Regions from separate parts of the Streptomyces sp. NPDC021749 genome, predicted to be linked through region 1. Evidence: riboswitches for the same ligand, from Rfam matches in the RefSeq annotation. Region 1 holds a riboswitch; the other holds the start of a gene.
The links. A riboswitch is a leader RNA that binds a small molecule or an ion and turns the genes downstream of it on or off. The one in region 1 is predicted to bind thiamine pyrophosphate.
Positions count from the first base shown of each region.

Region 2: another riboswitch for thiamine pyrophosphate. It lies ahead of thiC (phosphomethylpyrimidine synthase ThiC); the one in region 1 lies ahead of thiO (glycine oxidase ThiO).

Region 1 covers NZ_JBFACE010000001.1:313,554-318,576, reverse strand. Annotated here, with positions in the region: gene AB0G35_RS01420 (thiazole synthase) at 1-124, opposite strand, end outside; gene thiS (sulfur carrier protein ThiS) at 131-352, opposite strand; gene thiO (glycine oxidase ThiO) at 349-1,560, opposite strand; TPP riboswitch at 1,558-1,670, opposite strand; gene AB0G35_RS01405 (FAD-dependent oxidoreductase) at 1,826-3,109, shown strand; gene AB0G35_RS01400 (Rv2175c family DNA-binding protein) at 3,276-3,641, shown strand; gene thiE (thiamine phosphate synthase) at 3,771-4,421, shown strand; gene metF (methylenetetrahydrofolate reductase [NAD(P)H]) at 4,561-5,023, shown strand, end outside.
Region 2 covers NZ_JBFACE010000002.1:90,229-95,251, forward strand. Annotated here, with positions in the region: gene thiC (phosphomethylpyrimidine synthase ThiC) at 1-1,682, opposite strand, end outside; TPP riboswitch at 1,676-1,832, opposite strand; gene AB0G35_RS02235 (YibE/F family protein) at 2,095-3,708, shown strand; gene AB0G35_RS02240 (SsgA family sporulation/cell division regulator) at 4,467-4,889, opposite strand; gene AB0G35_RS02245 (IclR family transcriptional regulator C-terminal domain-containing protein) at 4,994-5,023, opposite strand, start outside.

The DNA of each region.
Region 1 (5,023 bases):
TGGGCGCGCCGCCGGTGCCCATGATCAGGCGGGAGGTGAAGGTGGTGCCGGCGATGGTCAGGGGGTCGGAGAGGCGGGGGGAGGCGTCGGCGCGCGTGTCGGGGGAGAGGTCGGTTTCGGTCATGCCGGGTCAGCCTCCCTGCACCGCGGTGAGGACCTCGACGCGGTCGCCGTCGCCGAGCGGGGTGGCGGGCCACTGCGTACGCGGCACCACGACCTCGTTGACCGCGGCGGCCACCCCGGACGGTGCCGAGGACAGGGTCGCGACGAGCCGGTCGAGGGTGAGTCCGCCGGGGATCTCGCGGGGTTCGCCGTTGACGGACACCGAGACGGTGGGGTTGGGGGCGCTCATACGGGCTGCTCCTGGAGGAGACGGGGGCGCGCGGCCTCAGAGGTGGCGGTGAAACGCGCGGGGCTGAAGGGGCGGGCCTCGTCGGGGAGGCTCCCGGTGGTCAGCAGGTCGGCCATCACGTCACCGGTGACCGGGGTCAGCAGCACACCGTTGCGGAAGTGGCCGGTGGCCAGGTGGAGGCCCGGCAGCTCGGTCGGGCCGAGCAGCGGGGCGTTGTCGGGGGAGCCGGGGCGCAGCCCGGCGCAGCTCTCCACGAGCGGCAGTTCGGTGATGCCGGGGACCAGCTCGTGCGCGTCCCGCAGCAGCTCGTAGACGCCGCCCGCGGTGACCGTGGTGTCCCAGCCCAGTTCCTCGCTGGTGGCGCCGACGACCAGTTCGCCGTTCTCCCGCGGCACCAGATAGAGCGGGTTGCCGCGGACGACGGCCCGTACGGTGCGCGACAGGAAGGCGGGCGAACCGGCCGGCATGTCCGGCAGCCGCAGCCGCAGCACCTGGCCCTTGACCGGCCGCACCGGCGGCCGTACCTCCTCGGGCACCCCGGCCAGCCGGCCGCTGTGGCTGCCCGCCGCCAGTACGGTCCGCCCGGCCGACAGCCGTGTGCCGTCGGCGAGTTGGGCACCCGTGGCCCGCCCGGCGTCGACCGTCAGCCGCTGCGCACGGGTGCGGTGGAAGACCACCCCGGCGCGCTCACAGGCCACCAGCAGTGCGTGGGCCAGCCGGCGCGGATCGACCTGGTGGTCGCCGTCGACCCGCAGCCCGCCGCGTACGCCGGGGGCCAGCATCGGCTCCAGACGGCGGCACTCCCGGCCCGCGAGCCACTGGGAGTCCAGTCCGGAGCGGGTCTGCAGGGCGTGCAGTTCGCGCAGATGGGCCCGGTCGTCGGCGTCCAGGGCGACGGCCAGGGTGCCGCACCGCCGGTAGCCGGTCGGCTGCCCGGCGGCCTCCTCCAGCTCCTCGACGAACCGCGGATAGCGGCGTGCCGACGCGAGGTTGAGGCCCAGCAGGGTCTGCTCGCCGTAGTGGAGCTCGGTGACCGCGGCCAGCATCCCGGCCGCGACGTACGCCGCTCCGCCGCCCGGTGCCGGATCGGCCACCGCGACGGTCAGTCCGCGGCCGGCCGCCCGCCAGGCGGTGACCAGCCCGATGATGCCGCCCCCGATGACGAGCACATCGGGGTGGCCTGTGGTTGCTGTGGCTGGTGGATGCATGGGCGTCCAGCCCCTCCCTTCGCCGGCATGACCCGGATCAGGTTCGTACGGTCGGAGGCCGGCCAGCCTCCCTCTCAGCCCGGTACGCCCGGGCTCCCGCGAGTGCGTGTACCCGTCACCCTAGTACGGGGCCGCGACGGGCCGTAAGGGACCGCGGGTCCGGCGCGGTGCCCCGCCGGACCCGGACGGCGGTCCATGACGGTGTGTCAGAGATCTCCTTGCGCGCTGCTGCGAGCCGCGTCGCCGACCGTCCTAGAGTGATCGGGTGAGCGAGCAGAGCAAGTCCCCCCAGGCCCCGGACCACACGCCGCGTGTGGTGATCGTCGGCGCCGGAATCGCGGGCGTGCAGACCGCGGTCGCCCTGCGCGAACAGGGCTGGCCCGGCACGATCACGCTGATCGGCGACGAGCCGCACCAGCCCTACGACCGCCCGCCGCTGTCCAAGGCGGTCCTGCTGGGCAAGGCCGACGGCTCCGCCTTCGACGTCGACTTCGCCGGACTGGGCATCGACCTCCACCTCGGCCGCCGGGTCACCGCCCTGGTCCCGGAGGAGCGCGTGGTCGAGACCGATGAGGGCCGGGTGCCGTACGACCACGCGGTGATCGCCACCGGCGCCGACCCGATCACGCTGCCCGGCAGCGAGGGGCTGCCCGGCGTCCACCTGCTGCGCACCCTCGACGACGCCGAACGGCTGCGGCCGGTGCTCGCCGCCCAGCACGAGATCGTGGTCGTCGGGGCCGGCTGGATCGGCGCGGAGTTCGCGACCGCGGCCCGGGAGGCGGGCTGCTCGGTCACCGTCGTCGAGGCCGCCGACCGGCCGCTGGCCGGCGCGCTGCCCGCCGAGGTCGCCGCCCACATGACCGGCTGGTACGCGGACGCCGGCGCCGAGCTGCGGCTCGGGGCCCGGGTCGCGTCCGTCACCTCCGGAGCGGTCACCCTGGCCGACGGCACAATGCTGCCCGCCGACGCGGTGGTCGTCGGGATCGGCGCCCGCCCCGCCACCGCCTGGCTGGCCGGCTCGGGCGTCGAGGTCTCCGTCGAGGACGGCTCCGTCCTCACCGACGAACAGCTGCGCACCTCCGTCCCCGATGTGTACGCGGTCGGCGACTGCGCCTCCTTCCCCTCCACCCGTTACGGCACCCGCCTGCTGGTCCACCACTGGGACAACGCCCTCCAGGGTCCCCGCACGGTCGCCGAGAACATCGCCCGCGCCGGATCGGAGGGGCTGGTCTACGACCCCGTCCCGTACTTCTGGTCCGAGCAGTTCGGCCGGTTCGTGCAGTACGTGGGCCACCACGTGGACACCGACGAGCTGGTGTGGCGCGGCGACCCGTCGGGGGCGGCCTGGTCGGTGCTCTGGCTGCGCGGCGCCGGAGGTCCGGGCGGGACACCGGCCGGCGGGAGCCCGGCGGGCCGGCTGGTCGCGCTGCTCGCCGTCGGGCGGCCGCGGGACCTCGCCCAGGGACGCAAGCTCATCGAGCGGGGCGTGGCACTGGACCGGGAGCGGGCGTCGAACGCGGCGGTGCCGCTGAAGGCCGCGGCGCAGTAACCGGCGGGAGCCTGGGGCATCGGGGCATCGGGGCATCGGGGCGGCGGGGCACGGCAGGCGCACCGGCGGGCGTGCCCCGGGCGCGTCGTCACTCTCCGGTGTGCCGGAAACCCCTGATGGGGATGCCCGGCTACCGGCTGTCAGTGCGAGGTGGCAGGCTTGTCCTGTGACCGAGATTGACGCAAAGATCGATGGACTCGTTCCCGCCTGGCTCACCCTCCCCGACATCGCCGAACGGCTCGGCGTCGAGGTGACCCGTATCCGGCAGCTGGTCAAGGAGGGCCAGCTGATCGCGGTGCGCCGCGGCGAGAACCGGGTGCTCCAGGTGCCCGCCGATTTCATCAAGGACGACAAGGTGGTCAAGGGCCTCGTCGGCACGCTCACCCTCCTCAAGGACGACGGCTTCACCGACGAGGAGATGCTGGAGTGGCTGTTCACCGAGGATGAGAGCCTGCCCGGCACCCCGGTCCAGGCGCTGCGCGAGAACCGCGGCACGGAAGTCAAGCGCCGGGCCCAGGCGCTCGCCGTCTGACGTCCCCGCCGCCGCGGCCGCCCCGGCAGCCGCGGCGGCCTCCGCAGCCACCTCGATCCATCACCGCCTTCGGGGCGTACGGACCGGAAGACCCGGTCCGTACGCCCCTGACCTGGGGGGAAGCCGCCCATGAACACCACACGACAGGCCCTGTCCGACGCCCGGCTCTATCTCTGCACGGACGCCCGCAAGAAGCAGGGCGACCTCCCGCAGTTCCTGGACGCGGTGCTCGCCTCGGGGGTCGACATCGTCCAGCTCCGCGACAAGGGCATGGAGGCCGGCGAGGAGCTGCGGCACCTGGAGGTCTTCGCGGACGCCTGTCGGCGGCACGGCAAGCTGCTGGCCGTGAACGACCGGGCGGACGTGGCGCACGCCGCCGCCGGCGACGTGCTGCACCTCGGCCAGGGCGACCTGCCGGTCCCGGCCGCCCGCGCGCTGCTCGGCCCGGACGTCCTGATAGGCCGCTCCACGCACGCCGAGGCCGAGGTGGACGCCGCGATCGCCGAAGCGGGCGTGGACTACTTCTGTACCGGCCCCTGCTGGCCGACGCCCACCAAGCCCGGCCGGCACGCCCCCGGCCTGGACCTGGTCCGGTACGCCGCGGCGCGCGCCCCCGAGCGCCCCTGGTTCGCGATCGGCGGGATCGACGCCGGCAACCTCGACGAGGTGCTGGCGGCCGGCGCCCGCCGGGTCGTGGTGGTCCGCGCGATCACGGAGGCGGACGACCCGGGCGCGGCGACCGCCGCACTCGCCAAGCGCATCCGCAGCTGGGACGCCTGACCGGGACGGACCTGCTCCCGGCGCGGATTTCCGGGCCCGTCGGGCCGCAAAATGTCCACCCACTGGACATGAAGCGGACCAACCAGGCATAACGCCGATGACGGTTGGTGTGTGACCGGCTGCTGGTTAACCTGCCCGTATGGCCCTAGGTACAGCTTCCACCAGGACTGATCGCGCACGGACCGTGCGTGAACTGCTCGCCTCCGGCAAGCAGTCCTACTCTTTCGAGTTCGCCGCCCCGAAGACCGAGAAGGGTGAGCGGACCCTGTGGAACGCCATTCGTCGGATCGAGGCCGTCTCCCCGACCTTCGTCTCCGTGACGTACGGCGCCGGCGGCACCTCCCGTGACGGCACGGTGCGCGCCACGGAGCGCATCGCCACGGACACCACCCTCACCCCGGTGGCCCATCTGACCGCGGTCAACCACTCCACCGCGGACCTGCGCAACATCATCGGCCAGTACGCCGACGCCGGGATCCGCAACATGCTCGCCCTGCGCGGCGACCCGCCGGGCGACCCCATGGGCGAGTGGGTCAAGCATCCGGACGGCGTCTCCTACGCCGCCGACCTGGTCCGGCTGATCAAGGAGTCCGGCGACTTCT
Region 2 (5,023 bases), on a different contig from region 1:
AACTGCTCCGTGATGCTCCTGCTGATCTTCATGGAGCAGAACTTCGGCCCGCACATCGAGCAGAAGTGCGCCGTCTTGGCCGGCTCGGCGGGCAGCGTCTCGTCGTGGAAGGCGCGTGCCGTGTCCGGGTCGAGGGCCAGGTTGAACTGGTCCTCCCAGCGGAACTCGAAGCGCGCGTCGGAGAGCGCGTCGTCCCATTCCTGGGCGCCCGGGTGCCCCTTGGCCAGGTCCGCCGCATGGGCCGCGATCTTGTACGTGATCACGCCGGTCTTGACGTCGTCGCGGTCCGGCAGGCCGAGGTGCTCCTTGGGCGTGACGTAGCAGAGCATCGCGGTGCCCCACCAGGCGATCATCGCCGCGCCGATACCGGAGGTGATGTGGTCGTAGGCAGGCGCGATGTCGGTGGTCAGCGGGCCGAGCGTGTAGAACGGGGCCTCCTCGCAGATCTCCTGCTGGAGGTCGATGTTCTCCTTGATCTTGTGCATCGGGACGTGGCCCGGGCCCTCGATCATGGTCTGTACGCCGTGCCGCTTGGCGATGGTGTTCAGCTCGCCGAGCGTCTTCAGCTCCGCGAACTGCGCCTCGTCGTTGGCGTCCGCGATGGAGCCGGGACGCAGGCCGTCACCGAGCGAGTAGGTCACGTCGTACGACGCGAGGATCTCGCAGAGCTCCTCGAAGTGGGTGTAGAGGAACGACTCCTTGTGGTGCGCCAGGCACCACGCGGCCATGATCGAGCCGCCGCGGGAGACGATGCCGGTCTTGCGGCGGGCGGTGAGCGGGACGTACCGGAGCAGCACACCGGCGTGCACCGTCATGTAGTCCACGCCCTGTTCGGCCTGCTCGATGACGGTGTCCTTGTAGATCTCCCAGGTCAGCTCCTCGGCCTTGCCGTCGACCTTCTCCAGCGCCTGGTAGAGCGGGACGGTGCCGATCGGGACGGGGGAGTTGCGCAGCACCCACTCACGGGTGGTGTGGATGTTGCGGCCGGTGGAGAGGTCCATGACCGTGTCGGCGCCCCAGCGCGTCGCCCAGGTCATCTTCTCCACCTCCTCCTCGATGGAGGAAGTGACCGCCGAATTACCGATGTTGGCGTTCACCTTCACCAGGAAGTTCTTGCCGATGATCATCGGCTCGATCTCCGGGTGGTTGACGTTGGCCGGCAGCACCGCCCGACCCGCCGCGATCTCGTCGCGTACGAACTCGGGGCTCACGTTCTCGCGGAGGGCGACGTATTCCATCTCCGCGGTGATCTCGCCACGCCGCGCGTAGGCGAGCTGGGTGACCGCGGCGCCGTTACGGCCGCGGCGCGGCTGGCGCGGGCGGCCGGGGAAGACCGCGTCGAGGTTCTTGAGCCCGCCGCGCGGCGCGGTGTGCTTGAGGCCGTCGTCCTCCGGCCGCATGGGCCGGCCCGCGTACTCCTCGGTGTCGCCGCGGGCGATGATCCAGTTCTCCCGCAGCGGCGCCAGCCCACGGCGGACGTCGGTTTCGATGTTCGGGTCGGTATACGGCCCTGACGTGTCGTAGAGCGTCACGTCCTTGCCGTTGGTGAGGTGCACTCGCCGAACCGGTACCCGCAGGTCCGGGCGCGATCCGGAGACATAGCCCTTGTGCCAGCCGATCTCCTTCGGCTCGCCGCTGGCACCGCTTCCGCTTTCGGGCGTGCGTGCATCCTGCAGAGTCATAAGACCCAACTCCCTACGCCGGCATTACCCGGTAACAGGTTCGGCGGTCGACGCAGCCGTATCCGTCCGCCGGTGTTTCACGTGAAACACCGCTGGGACGAAGGTCAGCGCCCTCTCAGCCCGGTGCTCCGAGCTCCCGCGATTGCAAAGGTGGCACCACGGTAGCGGCCGACGCCGCGGGGTGAACAGGGGGCCCGTCAGAACGGGTGCACAGGGGACTCATCGGAACGGGTACAGAGGGGACTCATCGGAACGGGGCCCCGACAGCGGCCCGACGTCTTGCAATGATCGAGCGGTGAGCACTCACGAGCCCCACCCTCAGCCCGGTCCGCAGTCGGGTCCCCAGTTCGGCCCGCGGTCGGGTCCGCAGTCGCAGTTCGGCCCGCGGTCGGGTCCGCAGTCGCAGTTCGGTGTGCAGTCGCAGTTCGGTGCGCAGTCGGGCCCGCGCGAGCCCGGGCGCGGGGATGATCACGGCCCTGGTCACAGCCACGGCCACAGCCACAGCCACGGGCACGGGCAGGGGCACGGACACAGTCATGGCCATGGACCGGCCGCGCCCGTCTCCCGGCATCTGCGCAAGGTGATCGCGGCGGTGCTGATTCCGTTCGCGGCCGCGGTGGCGGTCGGCCTGGTCGTGCTCTGGCCGGGCGGCGCGCCACCGCACAAACCGTCCGGGGTGGGCTTCGACCAACCCACGGAACGGGCCCGCGTGATCAAAGTGGCGGAGGTGAACTGTGCGGATGTGCATGCCGAACAGCAGCCCCAGCCGCCATCACCTACCGGGGAGCAGCCGACCGGGGGAGCAGCGAAGGGAAGGCCCTGCCAGCAGGCGACGATCAAGGTCACCACGGGCGAGAACGCCGGCCGCACGTTCCAGACGGTGGTGACGCCGGACTCGCTCCGGCACTACTCCACCGGTCAGGACGTCGTGGTGGCGTACTCCCCCAAGGCGCCGAAGGAACTCCAGTACTCGGTCAGCGATGTCGACCGGTCCGTGCCGATGTGGATCCTGGCCGGGATCTTCGCCCTGGCGGTCGTCGTCGTGGGGCGGCTGCGCGGGGTGCTGGCGCTGGTGGCGCTGGCGGCCAGCTTCGTCGTCCTGACTCTGTTCATCCTGCCGGCGATCCTGCAGGGTTCCGATCCGCTGGTGGTGGCGGTGGTAGGGGGCAGCGCCATCATGCTGATCGCGCTGTACATGTGCCACGGCCTGACGGCCCGCACCTCGGTCGCGGTGCTCGGCACACTTGCGTCGCTGCTGCTGATCGGGCTGCTCGGGTCGGTGTTCATCAACTGGGCGCTGCTGACCGGGAATACGGACGACACCACGGGCCTGGTGCACGGCCTCTATCCGAACATCGAGATCCACGGTCTGCTGCTGGCGGGGATCATCATCGGATCGCTGGGCGTGCTCGACGATGTGACGGTCACCCAGACCGCGGCGATCTGGGAGCTGCGCGAGGCGGACCCGTCGGCCGGCTGGCGGAAGCTGTACGGCGCGGCGATGCGGATCGGCCGGGACCACATCGCCTCCGTCGTCAACACCCTCGTACTGGCCTACGCAGGAGCCGCCCTGCCTTTGCTTTTGCTGTTTTCGATCGCACAGAGCAGCGTCGGTACGGTCGCCACGAGCGAGGTGGTCGCCGAGGAAATCGTCCGCACCCTCGTAGGCAGCATCGGCCTGGTCGCCTCGGTACCCCTGACGACGCTCCTGGCCGCCCTGGTCGTCTCAGCGGACCGCAAGAAGCCCGGCACGCGAGGCGGAGGAGCCCGACCAGACATCTCCGGAAGCCAGGGTCCGGCACCCTCACCGGACATCCCGGGGACGCGTGCCGCGACGGCCCGCCCGGACGCCCCCGGGACGCGGGGTGCAGCGGCCCCATCGGACGTCCCCGGGACGCGGGATGCGGATGCGCCACCGGACACCTACGGGACGCAGGGGACTACCGGGGCCTCCGGGCAACCAGGAGCCACCACCCGCGCGCCCTCCGGCCACCGCGGAGGCCGCGGCAGGCGACGCAGGCGGTAAGCCGCCGCCCGGGCTTCGGGGAGGGCGGGGAGGCCAGGAGGGCGGGGAAGCCCGGGGGTGGGAGGGTCGGGCGCCGGGCAGCCCGGGCCGGAGAGTCGGAGCCGGTAGGCCCGGGGGCCCGGGAGGATCGGGAAGTGGACGTCTCGGGGCCCGAGGTCGGGTGGCCCGGAAGCCTGACGATCCGGGGCTACGGGTCCGAGACCCGGGGCGCCGGAGGCCCGGGAGGCCCGGGAGGCCAGGGACGAGGCTGAGGAAGCCGGCCGCGGCGCACCCGTAACGGGGCGACGCGAGTACCTGGAGCCCCGAGGCTCGGAGAGACGACCGGTGCGGGGCAGCGGGATAGCTGCGGCCGGAGCCGCAGCTACACGGCGCGGCGCCAGCGCGGGGCTGGGAGGGTCGGGAGTCGGAGGGGGGCGGGGACGCGGCCAGGGTGGCGCAACTGGGCGGGTACGACGGGGCTGACGGCCAAGCGGATGCGGCCACGGAGCCCCGGAGGCCCGGGAGATCCGAGGTCCGACGGTCCGCGATCCAGGAGGTCCGGGACGCGAGGCACCGGGCGTCTGGAACGCGGAACGCGCGGATCTGAGCCCTTGGGCGCGAGGCGCGGCCAGGCAGGGGGCATCCAGCGGGCGCGGCCGCAGGTGACGACCACGTAGGCGCCGGCCGGCGTCCACCCCAGGTGCGCGCGGCGCTCAGCCGGAACGGCGGCGCTTATCCGGAACGGCGGCGCTTAGCCGGAACGATTGGGCGCGGGCGGGTCAGCCGGCGGGGGCCTCGGTGAGGATTTGGTCCAAGATCGCTTCCAGGGTGTCGCAGACCTCTTCCTTGCCCAGTGGGACGAGCCGGTCCGTACGGTCCAGGAAGGCAACCAGGGGCGCCGCACTGACCCGGAACAGCGCGCGCTCGACGCCCACTTGAAGGCTGATGAAGACGTCGCTGAGGTTCGCGTGCGAGGCCGGTTCGATCCGCACATCACCTTCACCGGACGGCCTACTCAGCCCGTCCAGCAGCAGCTCACGACCGAACGCCCAGGTCACGGGCGCATCGCCGGGCAGGTCGAAGGTGAGACGGACGGCATACGGATCGGCGCTGTCGAAGTCGAGATCCACCGGGATCCGGAACGAAAGCTCCTCGGAGACGACGAAGCTCATGATCACTTCTGCCTGAACTGTGTCGGTCATCAACCACTGCCCCGCACTTGATCGGAGATGGCCGGGAAACATCCCCCATAGCCCTATTGACGCCATCGTCGGCCAGGCGCAGGCAGATCACAAGGAGTGAGTTTTCAGATACTGATAGAGAAGGCGAGTGTCGT